DNA from 2 places in the Desulfofundulus sp. TPOSR genome. Region 2 is predicted to be linked to the other one. Evidence: a T-box and tRNA genes for the amino acid it is inferred to sense, from the RefSeq annotation. Region 2 holds a T-box; the other holds one or more tRNA genes.
The links. The T-box of region 2 lies ahead of ileS (isoleucine--tRNA ligase). A T-box ahead of a tRNA ligase gene usually reads a tRNA of that ligase, here a tRNA-Ile.
Positions count from the first base shown of each region.

Region 1: it has a tRNA-Ile gene. The T-box ahead of ileS (isoleucine--tRNA ligase) is inferred to sense a tRNA for this amino acid. The anticodon was not compared.

Region 1 covers NZ_JAAOEF010000002.1:351,731-358,441, forward strand. Annotated here, with positions in the region: gene G7K71_RS10255 (flavodoxin family protein) at 37-654, shown strand; gene G7K71_RS10260 (deoxyguanosinetriphosphate triphosphohydrolase) at 714-1,718, shown strand; gene dnaG (DNA primase) at 1,838-3,649, shown strand; gene rpoD (RNA polymerase sigma factor RpoD) at 3,615-4,715, shown strand; tRNA gene G7K71_RS10275 (tRNA-Ile) at 4,828-4,903, shown strand; tRNA gene G7K71_RS10280 (tRNA-Glu) at 5,035-5,110, shown strand; tRNA gene G7K71_RS10285 (tRNA-Val) at 5,114-5,189, shown strand; gene G7K71_RS10290 (CaiB/BaiF CoA-transferase family protein) at 5,462-6,664, shown strand.
Region 2 covers NZ_JAAOEF010000001.1:333,060-339,770, forward strand. Annotated here, with positions in the region: gene ileS (isoleucine--tRNA ligase) at 1-2,772, opposite strand, end outside; T-box leader at 2,837-3,078, opposite strand; partial or broken gene G7K71_RS20140 (helix-turn-helix domain-containing protein) at 3,253-3,378, shown strand; partial or broken gene G7K71_RS01755 (UPF0236 family transposase-like protein) at 3,476-4,255, opposite strand; gene G7K71_RS01760 (helix-turn-helix domain-containing protein) at 4,343-4,987, shown strand; gene G7K71_RS01765 (3-hydroxyacyl-CoA dehydrogenase) at 5,572-6,339, opposite strand; gene G7K71_RS01770 (Zn-ribbon domain-containing OB-fold protein) at 6,395-6,711, opposite strand, start outside.

The sequences.
Region 1 (6,711 bases), on a different contig from region 2:
TAATTTAGTTTAAGTCCTTGAAGAGAGGGTATGAAGATGCTGGTTTTAGCTATTAACGGTAGTCCTCGCCGGGCGGGCAGTACCGCCCAGATGTTGCTGGCCACCAGGGAAGTAGTAGAAGCGGCGGGTGCAAAATTCGTCTTTTGCCAGGTGTCCGAGGTTCTGGCGGAATTAAAGGTCCCCTATTGTGCCGTCTGCTCCGATCCCTGTGCGGGGAAGTGCTTTTCCGGAACCCGTTTGGAGGACGTGTTTAATTTAATGCGCCAGGCCGATGGCATCATTATGGGCAGTCCCGTATATTTCAGTACCGTATCCTCCCACCTGAAGGCCTTTTGGGACCGTACCCGTCTTTTGCGCCGGGAGAAAGCTCTTTTAAATGTTGTCGGGGGGGCATTAACCGTAGGCGGTGCCCGTTTTGGCGGTCAGGAAACCGCCTTGCGGGCCATGCACGACATGATGCTTTGCCAGGGAATGACCGTGGTGGGGGACGGCTACCTGGAGGATGATGCGGGGCATCAAGGGGCCTGTGCCCAGGAACCCGCCAGCGAGGATGCTCTGGGATTGCAGCGGGCGCGAATACTGGCCCGGCGGGTGGTGGAAGTAGCCCTGGCTACCCGGGGTCTGCGTGATAGGTCCCGGGTAACAGGCGGGTAGAAACTTCATGCCCCCGGTTTTGCCCGTGGCTCCGGGGGTTTTTCATCGGGGTGATAAAGGTGAACATTCGGGAACGCACGGAAAGGTTGGAGGAACAACAGTTATCTCCCTACGCCTGTTGCAGTTCGTCCAGTGCCGGTCGCCTGTACCCCGAGGAACCCTGTCAGGTGCGTACGGCTTTTCAACGGGACCGGGACCGGATCATCCATTCCAAAAGTTTTCGTCGTTTAAAGGGCAAAACCCAGGTTTTTATCATTCCCGAAGGGGATCACTACCGTACCCGGCTTACCCATACCCTCGAAGTGGCTCAAATTTCCCGCACGGTGGCCAAAGCACTGCGTCTGAATGAAGACCTTACCGAGGCCATTGCCCTGGGCCATGACCTGGGGCATACCCCTTTTGGTCATATCGGGGAAGAAGCTTTAAATGAGGTTTTCCCTCCCGGGTTTCGTCACAACGAGCAGAGTTTGCGGATCGTGGATGAACTGGAAGGGGGTAGGGGTTTAAACCTTACCCGGGAAGTCCGGGACGGGATTTTAAACCACACCGGTCCGGTAAGGCCGCTTACCCTGGAAGGCCAGGTGGTAAAAATTTGTGACCGCGTGGCCTATATTAACCATGATATTGACGACGCCATCCGGGGTGGCATTCTTACCCTGGAGGATCTGCCTAAGCCCTGCCTGGACGTTCTAGGACGCACGCACCGGGAACGTATTAACACCATGGTGCTGGACCTGATCAACAACAGCTGGGAAAGACCGGTGATCTCCATGAGCCCTGAAGTCCAGCAGGCCACAGATGAGTTGCGCTCTTTCCTTTTTGCCCACGTTTACATTGGTTCAGAGGCGAAAAGAGAGGAATCCAAGGCAAAAAACGTGGTCCAGTACCTTTATATTTACTTCACCAAGCATCCGGAAACGCTGCCTCCGGAACAACTCAAGAGGGTTGATGAGATGGGGGTGGAAAGGGTTGTTTGTGATTACATTGCGGGCATGACCGACCATTTCGCCATTACCCAATTTTCCCGTCTCTTTATTCCCCGGGCCTTTCCCACGCCGGGATAGGTTAACGGAAGGATAGAAAAATTGTCGAAGGTCTGGGGAGGAAAATCTATAGTGATAGCGAATACCTCATTCACAGAGGGACGTGACGCCCCTGGGCTGGATGTGGAAGGGTGGTTCCCATGGGTGGCCTGATCCCTGCCGATGTCGTGGAATCCGTCCGCCTGGCAACTGATATTGTGCAGCTAATCGGTGAGTATGTTCGCCTGGAGAAGAAAGGTAAAAACTATGTTGGTAGTTGTCCCTTTCACCAGGAGAGGGATCCGTCCTTTACGGTCAGCCCCGACAAACAGATCTTTTACTGTTTTGGCTGCGGCACTGGGGGCAACGTCTTTAAATTTTTAATGCTTCAAGAGAACCTGACTTTTCCAGAGGCGGTATACAGGTTGGCGGACCGGGCCGGCATAACAGTACCGCGTCCTGGCGGGCCCCGGGAGGGGTCGCGGGCCTGGCTGGAGGAGCAGGCCTGGGAAATTAACGCCATGGTGCGGGATTTTTATCACCACTTTCTCATCCACCGGCCGGAGGCGAGGGAAGCCCGCAGCTATCTGGAAAGGCGGGGGGTGTCCCGGCATACCCAGGGGATTTTTCAACTGGGTTATGCTCCTCCCGGATGGGATACCCTGTTGCAGTTTCTTGCCTCCCGCAACTGCCCTTCCCACCGGGCGGTGGAACTGGGTCTTTTGATCAGGGGGGAGCGGGGAAAGCTTTACGACCGGTTTAGAAACCGCCTGATCTTTCCCATTTGCAATGCCCAGGGGCGGGTGGTGGGCTTCGGGGGCCGGGTACTGGATGACAGCCAGCCCAAGTACCTGAATACCCCGGAGACCATAGTATTTAATAAGGGGCAGCTGCTTTTCGGCCTGCATCTGGCCCGGGCAGCCATCCGGGAACAAGGTTATGCCATCATTATGGAAGGCTATATGGATGTGATTACCGCTCACCAACACGGCATTCACAATGCGGTGGCTTCCCTGGGGACCAGCCTCACTGCAGAGCAGGGCCATCTTCTGTCCCGTTACACCAAAGATGTGGTCATTGCTTATGACGCTGATACGGCTGGCGTTGCTGCCACCATCCGGGGGCTGGATCTTCTGCAACAGCTTGGATTTCGCGTGCGGGTGGTCACCATTCCCGAGGGTAAAGACCCGGATGAATATATCAGGCAGCATGGAAGGGAGAAGTGGCAGCAACTGGTGGAGACGGCGACCTCCCTGCTGGACTACAAGCTAAGCCGGGCGGCGGAAAAAGGTGGTGATACCGCTTCCCTGTTGGCCCAGGTTCTACCAAACCTGGCTGCCATGCCTGGGGAAGTGGAACGGGAAGAGGGTATTAAGCGGGTGGCTGCCCGTTTAAGCTTAAGCTGGGAAGCGGTGAGAGATGCTTTACAGCGATTTAGTAGAAACTCGGGAAAAAAATGGCCAAATCCGGATAAAATTGCTAAAAATAAGCATAATATAATAGCAAGCGCCCGAAATAAAGCGGAATTGCTCCTTGTCCAGCTGTTGTTGCATTATCCCGGGTATGTGCAGGAGGTTCGCCGGCAACTGGGCGAATCCTTCCCCAGGGACCCTGGTTTACGCCAGATTTACCAGTTTATCTGCCGTGAGGGGGAAGCGGTTCGGGTTGATCCGGCTGCGTGGATGCATGAATTGGATGAAGAAGAACAACACTTATTAAGCCAATTGCTCATGGAAAAAATACCCGGGGATGACCCGGTTAAAATAATTCCCGATCTTGTCTGTACCATTCAAAGAAATAATATACAGGAAAAAAGGGAAAGACTGGTACAGGAACTGGCTGAAGCCGAAAGGATTGGCGATCAGGGGCGTGTAGCCCGGATTTTAAGTGACCTGCAAAGTCTGTTACAGACCGGCAAACCCTTGTTGGAAAGGGGGAATGAGCAAATTGGGGGACGAATTGAGCAAACTTGAATGTGTCAGGGAATTAATCGAAAAGGGTAAAAAAAGGGGCGTCCTCACCTACAGTGAGATTATGGATACCCTGCAGGGTATTGATTTAACGCCGGAACAAATTGACGATATCTATGAAAAATTAGCCGGTATGGGTATCGAAGTGGTGCCGGAAATCCCGGACCTGGAACCTATAGATGACGCCGTTATGGAGCCGCCAGCAGAAGAGGATGTGGACCTTTCCATTCCCGAGGGGGTCGCCATAGACGATCCCGTAAGGATGTACTTGAAAGAGATCGGGCGCATTCCCCTGTTGACCCCGGAAGAAGAAATCGAATTGGCCAAACGCATGGAGCAGGGAGATGAGGAAGCGAAACGACGTTTGGCGGAAGCCAACCTGCGTTTAGTGGTCAGCATAGCCAAGCGTTACGTAGGCCGGGGTATGCTCTTTTTAGATCTGATCCAGGAAGGCAACCTGGGACTGATCAAGGCGGTAGAAAAATTTGACTATCGCAAGGGATATAAGTTCAGCACTTATGCCACGTGGTGGATCCGGCAGGCCATCACGCGGGCCATCGCCGATCAGGCCAGGACCATCCGGATACCGGTCCACATGGTGGAAACCATCAACAAGCTGATCCGGGTTTCCCGCCAGCTTTTGCAGGAACTGGGCCGGGAGCCAACCCCGGAGGAAATCGCCAAGGAGATGGGCATTTCCGAGGAAAAGGTGCGGGAGATCATGAAAATAGCCCAGGAACCCGTTTCCCTGGAAACGCCTATTGGGGAGGAAGAAGATTCTCACCTGGGGGATTTCATCGAGGACCAGGACGCCCGGGCGCCGGCGGAAGAGGCCTCTTATACTCTCTTGCGGGAGCAACTGGAGGAGGTTCTGAAAACCCTCACCGACCGGGAACAAAAGGTGCTGCGCCTGCGCTTTGGGCTGGACGACGGCCGCGCCCGTACTTTGGAGGAAGTGGGTCAGAAGTTTGGGGTGACCCGGGAACGGATCCGGCAAATTGAGGCGAAAACTCTGCGCAAGCTGCGGCATCCCAGCCGCAGCAAGAAGCTTAAAGACTACTTAGATTAAACCACCAGCCCCGGTATAATTTTTCTCCACAAAGCCATTGACCGGGGCTGTGTTTTTATGTATAATCATTTATGCACCGTTCTCCAGTCTCACATCTCATATCTTAATTTGTGGGCCTATAGCTCAATTGGTAGAGCATCCGGCTCATAACCGGCTGGCTCCAGGTTCGAGTCCTGGTGGGCCCACCAAAATGGAAGTCGGAGGTCGGAAGTTGGAGGTCAGAGATTATCATTGATTTTGAAGCCATTTTTTGGGTATGAAAGATATAGTCGGCAATTATTTCTGACTTCTGACTTCCGACGACTGACGACCGTTTTACGGCCCCATGGTCAAGTGGTCTAAGACACCGCCCTTTCACGGCGGTAACGCGGGTTCGAATCCCGCTGGGGTCACCATACGGGCGATTAGCTCAGCTGGGAGAGCACATGCCTTACAAGCATGGGGTCGGCGGTTCAAATCCGTCATCGCCCACCAGTGAAATCAAGGCCTCCCTGAATGGGAGGCTTTCTCTATAGAAGATAGCTGGATAGATTGCGAAAAGGCAAATTGCACACTTTCGCACACCGGTAAAACCAGGGTCCCCTTGAATAAGGGGGCTCTTTTTTTTCTTTCTAGCGCTTTAAATCTCTCAAGAATATTAAGTAAAAATTTTTTGTCATAACAGCAGGAAAAAACAAATATTTGTCTAAATGATAACTCATCTATTGGAACCCATTTTATTATTTGGAACAAGGAGGGGAGACAGCATGGCGGTGGAAAAAAAGGCGAAATTGCCCCTTGAGGGAGTCAAGGTGCTGGATATTTCCCGCGTCCTGACGGGGCCTTTCTGCACCATGATTCTGGGTGACCTGGGGGCGGAAGTGATCAAGGTGGAGATGCCCGGGGTCGGCGATGAGACCCGGAGCTGGGGCCCTCCCTTTGTTAACGGGGAAAGCGCCTATTTCTTAAGCGTCAACAGGAACAAGAAAAGCATTACCGTTAACATGAAGTCGCCCAAGGGGCGGGAAATCATCTACAGGCTGGCCAAAGAGGCAGATGTGATGATTGAAAACTTCCTGCCCGGAACGGTGCAGCGCCTGGGTGTGGATTACGAGCGGATTAAAGAAATTAACCCGCAAATTATCTACTGTTCCCTGTCCGGTTATGGGCAGGACGGCCCCTACCGCGATCACCCCGCTTACGACCTGTTGATGCAGGGTGAGGGCGGGCTGATGTCCATCACGGGGGAAAAGGACGGCGAACCCGTACGCATTGGCGTGGCCATCATTGATATTGGAGCGGGCATGTATGCCGTTATTGGGATCTTAAGCGCCCTGATGGCCCGCAGAGAAACCGGCAAAGGCCAGTACATTGACATCTCCCTCATGGATACGGAGGTTTCCTGGTTGACCTACATGGCCAGCAACTATTTTGCGTCCGGGAAGGATCCCATCCGTATGGGCTCGGGTCATCCTTCCATCGTGCCGTACAGGGCTTTCCGCGCCAGGGACAAGTATTTCATCCTGGCCGTGGGCAACGACGCCATCTGGCAGCGTTTTTGCGCCGCCCTGGACCTCAAGTTTGTGGACGATCCCCGGTTCGTGACCAACGAGATGAGGGTAAAACACCGGGATGAACTGGAGAAGCTGCTGGCTGAGATTTTCATCCAGAAAGAGGCCAGCTACTGGGTAAACTTGCTGCACGAGCACAAGGTGCCCTGCGGGATGATCAACGCCATTTCGGAAGTGGTTTCCCATCCCCAGGTGTTGCACCGGGGCATGGTGGTGGAAATGGATCATGAAAAAGCGGGGAAAGTCAAGGTGCTTGGCAGTCCCTTGAACTTCTCCGAAATGTCCATTGAGTACCGGCTGCCCCCGCCGCTTCTTGGCCAGCACACCCATGAAATCCTCTCGAGTTTAGGTTATACTGCCGCCGAAATCGAAGAACTAAAGGCGTGCGGGGCAATCTAAATGGAAGTCGGAGGTCTGAAGTTAGAGGTCTAAAAATTAACTTTAAT
Region 2 (6,711 bases):
ACTCAGGACCCTCACACAGCGGGGGCACAGAGTGGGATGCTCCTGGTCCTGGCCGACTCCAGGATGGTACATCCAGCACCGCTCACATTTTTCTCCCGGCGCCCTTTCTACCACTATCGCCAGCCCCGGGATTGTTTCAGAAACCACCGCCTTTTCCGGCAGGTCCCCGGTCCACTTTTTCAGCTCCACGGCGGAGACGATGAAAATGGTAGGCAGATCCTGGACCCTGGACAGAAAATCGTACATTTCCTCCCGGACAAACAGAACCACTGCAGCTTCCAGGGAGTTACCAATCAATTTTTCCCGCCGGGCCGCCTCCAGGGCCCGGGTAACCTCTCCCCGCACGCCCAGCAGGCGCTCCCATTTGGCTTCCAGTTCCACATCCAGATAATCCTCGTTCACCTGGGGCATGTCGGTTAGCTGGACACTTACCGGCGCCTCCTTTTCTTTGGGGGCATAGCGCCAGATTTCCTCCGTGGTAAAGGCCAAAATGGGGGCAAGCAAACGTACCAGTGCATGTAATACCTGGTAGAGCACAGTCTGGGCCGCCCGGCGTTCCGGGGATTGGGCGGGGGTGGTGTAGAGCCGGTCTTTAATCATATCCAGATACAGCGCGCTCATATCAATGGTACAAAAGTGATGAATGGTATGGAAAACCACGTGGTACTCGTAATCCCTGTAGGCAGCCAGCACCCGTTCCATCATCCGGTGCAGGCGCAAAAGAGCCCAGCGATCCATCTCGGGAAGCCGGTCATAGGGTACCTGGTCGCCGGGTCCGAAGTCATACAGGTTCCCCAATAAAAACCGGCAGGTATTGCGGATCTTGCGGTAGGCTTCGGTCATTTGCTTGAGAATGTTCTGCGATACCGCCAGATCACCCCGGTAGTCGGCAGAGCTCACCCACAAGCGCAAAATATCGGCACCCATTTGATCGACAATCTTCAGGGGATCGATAACATTACCCAGGGATTTGCTCATCTTGCGGCCCTGCTCATCAACCACGAAACCGTGAGTGAGCACAGCCCGGTACGGAGCCCGACCCCGTACCGCCACCGCCGTGGACAGGGAACTGTTAAACCAGCCCCGGTGCTGGTCGCTGCCTTCCAGGTAGAGATCCGCCGGCCAGCGCAGTTCCGGCCAGATGTCCGGCTGCTCCAGCACGCCCACGTGGGAAGTGCCGCTGTCAAACCAGACATCCATGATATCGGTTTCCTTGGTAAACTCGCCGGCTCCGCAGGACGGGCATTTGAACCCCGGGGGAAGCAGTTCCGCTGCTTCCCGCATAAACCAGATATCCGACCCGTGCTCCTTAAACAACTCCTGCAGGTTGGATATGGTTTCTTCGGTAATAATTTCCTTGCCACAACCGGTGCAGTAAAAGATAGGTATGGGTACGCCCCAGGTCCGCTGCCGGGAAATGCACCAGTCGCCGCGGTTGGCCACCATATTGTAAATGCGCTCTTCTCCCCAGGCCGGGATCCAGCGCACCTGGCGGATGGCCTCCAGAGCTTTCTGGCGAAAGCCCTCAATAGAAGCAAACCATTGTTCCGTAGCCCGGAAAAAGACCGGTTTTTTACAGCGCCAGCAGTGGGGGTACTGGTGGTTTATGGTATCGCTTTTGAGCAGTTTACCCCTGGCCCTTAACTCGGCAATGATACCCTCGTTGGCGTCCGTATAAAACTGCCCGGCAAACTGCCCCGCTTCCCCGGTAAAACGCCCCCGGCCGTCAATGGGAGACAGGATGGGCAAACCGTAGCGCTGCCCCACCAGGTAGTCTTCATGGCCGTGGCCCGGAGCAGTGTGCACGCAACCGGTACCGGCATCCAGGGTAACGTGATCCCCTAAAATGACCAGGGAATCCCGTTCAATAAAGGGATGCCCCAGAACTACGCCCTCCAGGTCGCTGCCGGCAAACTCTTCTTTAACGGTCCAATCATTGAGTCCCACAGCCCGGGCAAAAGAAGGCAGCAGCTCTTTGGCCACCACATATTCCTCTTCCCCGGAGGCCACCAGAACATAGGTGAAATCAGGATGCAGGCAAACGGCCACGTTGGCAATTAACGTCCAGGGGGTGGTGGTCCAGATGACCACCTGGCTGCCCGCCGGCAAACGCCCCTTTCCATCCTTTACGGGAAAACGAACATAGATGGACGGAGACTTTTTATCCTGATATTCCACTTCCGCCTCAGCCAGGGCCGTTTCACAGGTGGCACACCAGTAAACGGGTTTTAAGCCCTTGTAAATGTAACCCCGGCGGGCCATTTCCCCGAAGACGCCAATTTGCGCCGCCTCATAATGGGGCATCAGGGTGAGATAGGGATGCTCCCAGTCTCCCCGCACGCCCAGGCGCTTAAACTCCTGCCGCTGGACGTCCACAAATTTCAAGGCGTATTCCCTGCACTTGCGCCGGAACTCCACCGGGTGAACGGCATGCCGGTTTAACCCCAGGTTTTTAATGGCCTGCTGTTCAATGGGCAACCCGTGGGTATCCCAGCCGGGCACATAGGGGGCATCGTAGCCGGCCATGGAATGATACTTGACCACAATATCCTTGAGCACCTTGTTCAGGGCAGTCCCCAGGTGGATGTGCCCGTTGGCGTAGGGCGGCCCGTCATGCAGAATAAACTTGGGCCGGCCGGCATTTTTTTGCTGTACGAGGCGGTAAATATTAATTTCATCCCAGAATTTTAAAATCTCCGGTTCCCGTTGGGGCAGATTGGCCCGCATGGGAAAATCGGTTTTAGGCAGGTTCAAGGTTTGACTGTAATCCATCAGCAACCACCTCGGTTTCACGTGGAATTGCTCCAAGTGTACAAAGAATAGAAAAAATCCCGCCCCAAGGGACGGGATCTTCCCGCGGTACCACCCTTATAGACAGGTTAACGTTCACTAACCTGTCCCCTCGTTTTGCCGGTAACGGTGGCCAGCCGTCCGGGCCTACTAAACGGGGATAATCCCGCCGTTCAGCCGGCGCCTCCCGGGTGATTTTCGCCATGGCTTCCTGTACCCGGTTTCCAGCTTCCCCGGGCTCTCTGCAACAGGAGGGACCTGGCTACTCGTCCCGCTCACAGGCTTTGCAACATAAGCTTTTGCAACATAAACAACAAGTATTATACACAAAAAATAGGGGTAAGGTCAACATGCCTGGTTGTATCCGTGTGATCCGTCTGTGATATTGTCAGGGTAAAATCCGTCAGTGAAAATGTCAGTATGAAGGAGATGGTTACCCTGTCACAGACGGAACTGAAGCGGATGCTGGTTTTGCAGCGGGTTTTGGAAGGTCAGATCTCAACCTTTGAAGCTGCCCTGGTATTAGGCTTAAGTGAACGTCAGGTATACAGGCTAAAGGCCAAATTCCAGTCGCAGGGGCCTGCTGCCCTCGTCCATGGGAACCGGGGCCGCAAGCAGGTTCACGCTGTTCCCGAGGAGACCCGCCAGCAGGTCATCCAACTCGCCCAAACCATTTACAGGGATGTTGGCTTAAATCCCATTTCCCCCCGATCTCGGCATAACCTTCTTCCCAGGCTGCCTCACCTTCATTTAAGCTGCTTAATACAAGCTTGTTTTTTAGGGCGAAGCGATCCCGGTCTATTTGCTCCTTCCCCTCGTAAGCTACTATGTGTTTGATTTCTCCTCGTTTCTGCTTTGCCCTTTGCAGGCGGATTATTACCCCGTCGGCTTCAATACACAGCTCCGGCGCCACTTCTTTCCCTCCGGGAGCTTCGCCGTCTTCAAAAACTGCTGCTCTTTTTTCTTGGCCTTCGCGTTGGAGAACTTCGCCTACTTCCTGGGTGGCCTGCCAGATGGTCATGGAACTTACCCCGGGAGCAAGGTAGCTCAAAATCTCAGCCGCTCGGTCAAAGGGAAGCTCAGTGCTTAGTTTGACAGCCAGTTCTTTTAGGCGAGGGGTAATCGTGGCCCGCTCCGGCCAGCCCAACAGCTCATCTAAAAAGAAGCTGGTTTCCCCGGTTTTCTTGTTTTTGTACAGGCGCCTTTTGTAGGGAAATTCCCCAAAGGTGCTGATGGCTGTTTTTTCCCGAAACCCAACCACCCTCCAGGTGCTCCGGTCACGTTCATTCATCAGGCGGGTATCGAGCTGTTCCAGTGCCCAGGTGAATATTTGGTTGCAGACTTTCTGACAAAGCTCATGGATACCTTTTTCAAGTTCATAGAAGTCCTTGTAACTACCAAGTAATTCAATCAGACCCTTAACGAAAAGAAGGACTGCACCCACTATTTGGCGAATATTTAGCATGAGACCTCACACTCCTTTAGCTTGATTTTTGGTGTTTTTTGGGCGCGTGAGGTCTCATTTCTTTTTCAGGGGGCTGATCCCCTTCTGGTGCCTACTGAAATTTTACACGGCCAACTTGATCAGGGAAAAGTTTACACACGCAGGGAAATAGCAAGAATATGTCACATGTCTCATACCACCCTCTACAAGTTTTTGGAAAGGTATGAGGAACAGGGTGAGACCGGCCTTTATGATAAAGAACGTGTACCGGGCATCAGACCGAATCAGACCCCACCAGACATTGAGGAAGCCATTCTGGCTTTTGTCCAGGAACACCCTGCTTACGGCCCGAAAAGAATCAGCGCTGAACTGAGAAAGCCGGAAAACGGCGGCATTATTGTCGGTGAAACTGCCGTATATGGAGTACTCAAACGGAACGGTCTCAATACCAGGCAAAAACGTTTTAAGTGGGTTGACTCTTTGCAGCCTCCACAAGAGAAAACGGCATGGGAGTTGGATAAGGAGGCCAGCCAACACCGGCACGTTCATGCCCCCGTACCAGGTTACCTGTTGAGCCGGGACGGGAAGCTTATCGGTCGCCTGGCTGGTATCGGGAAAGTGTATGTCCAGCATTATTACAACTGGGAACGTCCACACCAGGGTCGTCGCACCAGGGGCCGGACACCGGCACAAGCATTCTTCGTACCATACCCGGATCAGCTCTGCCTACCGGCACCGAAAGATGCTGCGTAAGTTATAAGCATCAAAGAGCCGTTCAAGATTTTCCTGGCGGTAGTGCTCATATCAGGTTAACTTCGACAGACTGACCATGACCATGTTATAAAGGGGAGTAATAATCATTTTCATTATGTCAACCCCTTGACAACTTAACTCTTTTTTTTTAACTAGGCCGGTGACGAAAAGAAGGACTGCACCCACTATTTGGCGATATTTAACATGAGACCTCACACTCCTTTAGTTTGACTTTCGGTGTTTTTTGAGGGCGAGGTCTCATTTCTTTTTTTGGGGGATCGTTCTCCTTCTGGTACCTACTTAAATTTTACATGGCCGTATAGCCTCTTTCGGGAGAAATTTTCCTTACGGATTAAACCGGTGGATGGAGTTTGACATTATCCGGTGGATCACTTTTATATTGATAATCGCAAAAAATTACCCGGGCAGAGAAAGTGCCGGGTTTTGTAATCGATTAAGAAGTAATTGGCTTTCTTGTTGTGGTCACTGCCTACTTGCTGGTGCGCATTCCGCTCCCCATTTCCGCATCGCGCTGGTTATCCAATAAAAAGTCGAGATCGCTCCGGTTCTTGAAATGCTCTTTGTCAGTTTGGTTGCATTCGAAGGGCACCATCAAGACGAATGGTAGTACCGTTCAACATGGGATTTTGCACAATAGCCTGTACAAGCATGGCAAATTCGGCTGGCCTTCCAAGGCGGGACGGGAAAGGAACCATTTTCTCCAAGGATTTACGAACATCATCGGGAATACTTTCAAACATCGGAGTATCAAAGATCCCCGGGGCGATACCCATAACGCGAATCCCGTACGGAGCAAACTCCCGGGCTATTGGAAGAATCATGCTTACTATTCCCCCCTTGGAGGCGCTATAAGCCGCCTGGCCAATCTGACCTTCAAAGGCAGCCACCGAGGCGGTATTAATAATGACTCCCCGCTCCCCGTCCTGGTTAGGCACATTTTGTATCATCTTTTCAGCAGCGAGGCGAATGACATTAAAAGTTCCCACTAGATTTACTTGAATTACCTTATTAAAATTCTCTAGGGGCATGGGACCTTTTTTCCCCAATACCTTTTGTGCAACAGCAATGCCTGCACAATTAACAACAATATGAAGGCCGCCAAATTGTTTTATCGTTGCCTCAATTGCGCTGCGTACGCTTATTTCATCCAGCACGTCGGTTTTTACAAATACTACTTGATTGCCTAGTTCTGCAGCAATTTTATTGCCGCGTTCTTCAGCCAGATCAATTATAGCTACTTTCCCCCCTCTGGCCACAAAATTTCGAACCGTCTCTTCGCCTAACCCGGAAGCGCCACCTGTAACTATCGAAACAGAACCTCTTATTTCCATCTTATTCCTCCACCTAATCATTAAATTTAAACTTTAATAAACTACTCTCTACCGTCTAAATCAGTGAAAAAGTAATGGCCACCCCTTCACCTGAGGTATAGTTCCCAGGAGGAATAACGCGGCATCCAATTTTAACCTTCCTGTCTAAAATATCCGTAGTTATGCTATCGGGATCAAGGCCTATCAAGTTTCCCATAACCCAAGGGCCCTCGTCCAGTTCCACCATGGCTACAATGTATGGCGGCTCAAACCCCTCGGGAGCTACCCTGATTATGGTAAAGGTCTTTATTTTGCCCATCCCGCTCAGTTGCACCACCTCTAATTCCGTACTGCCGCATTCGGCACAGCATATTTTAGGCGGCGTAGTAAGCA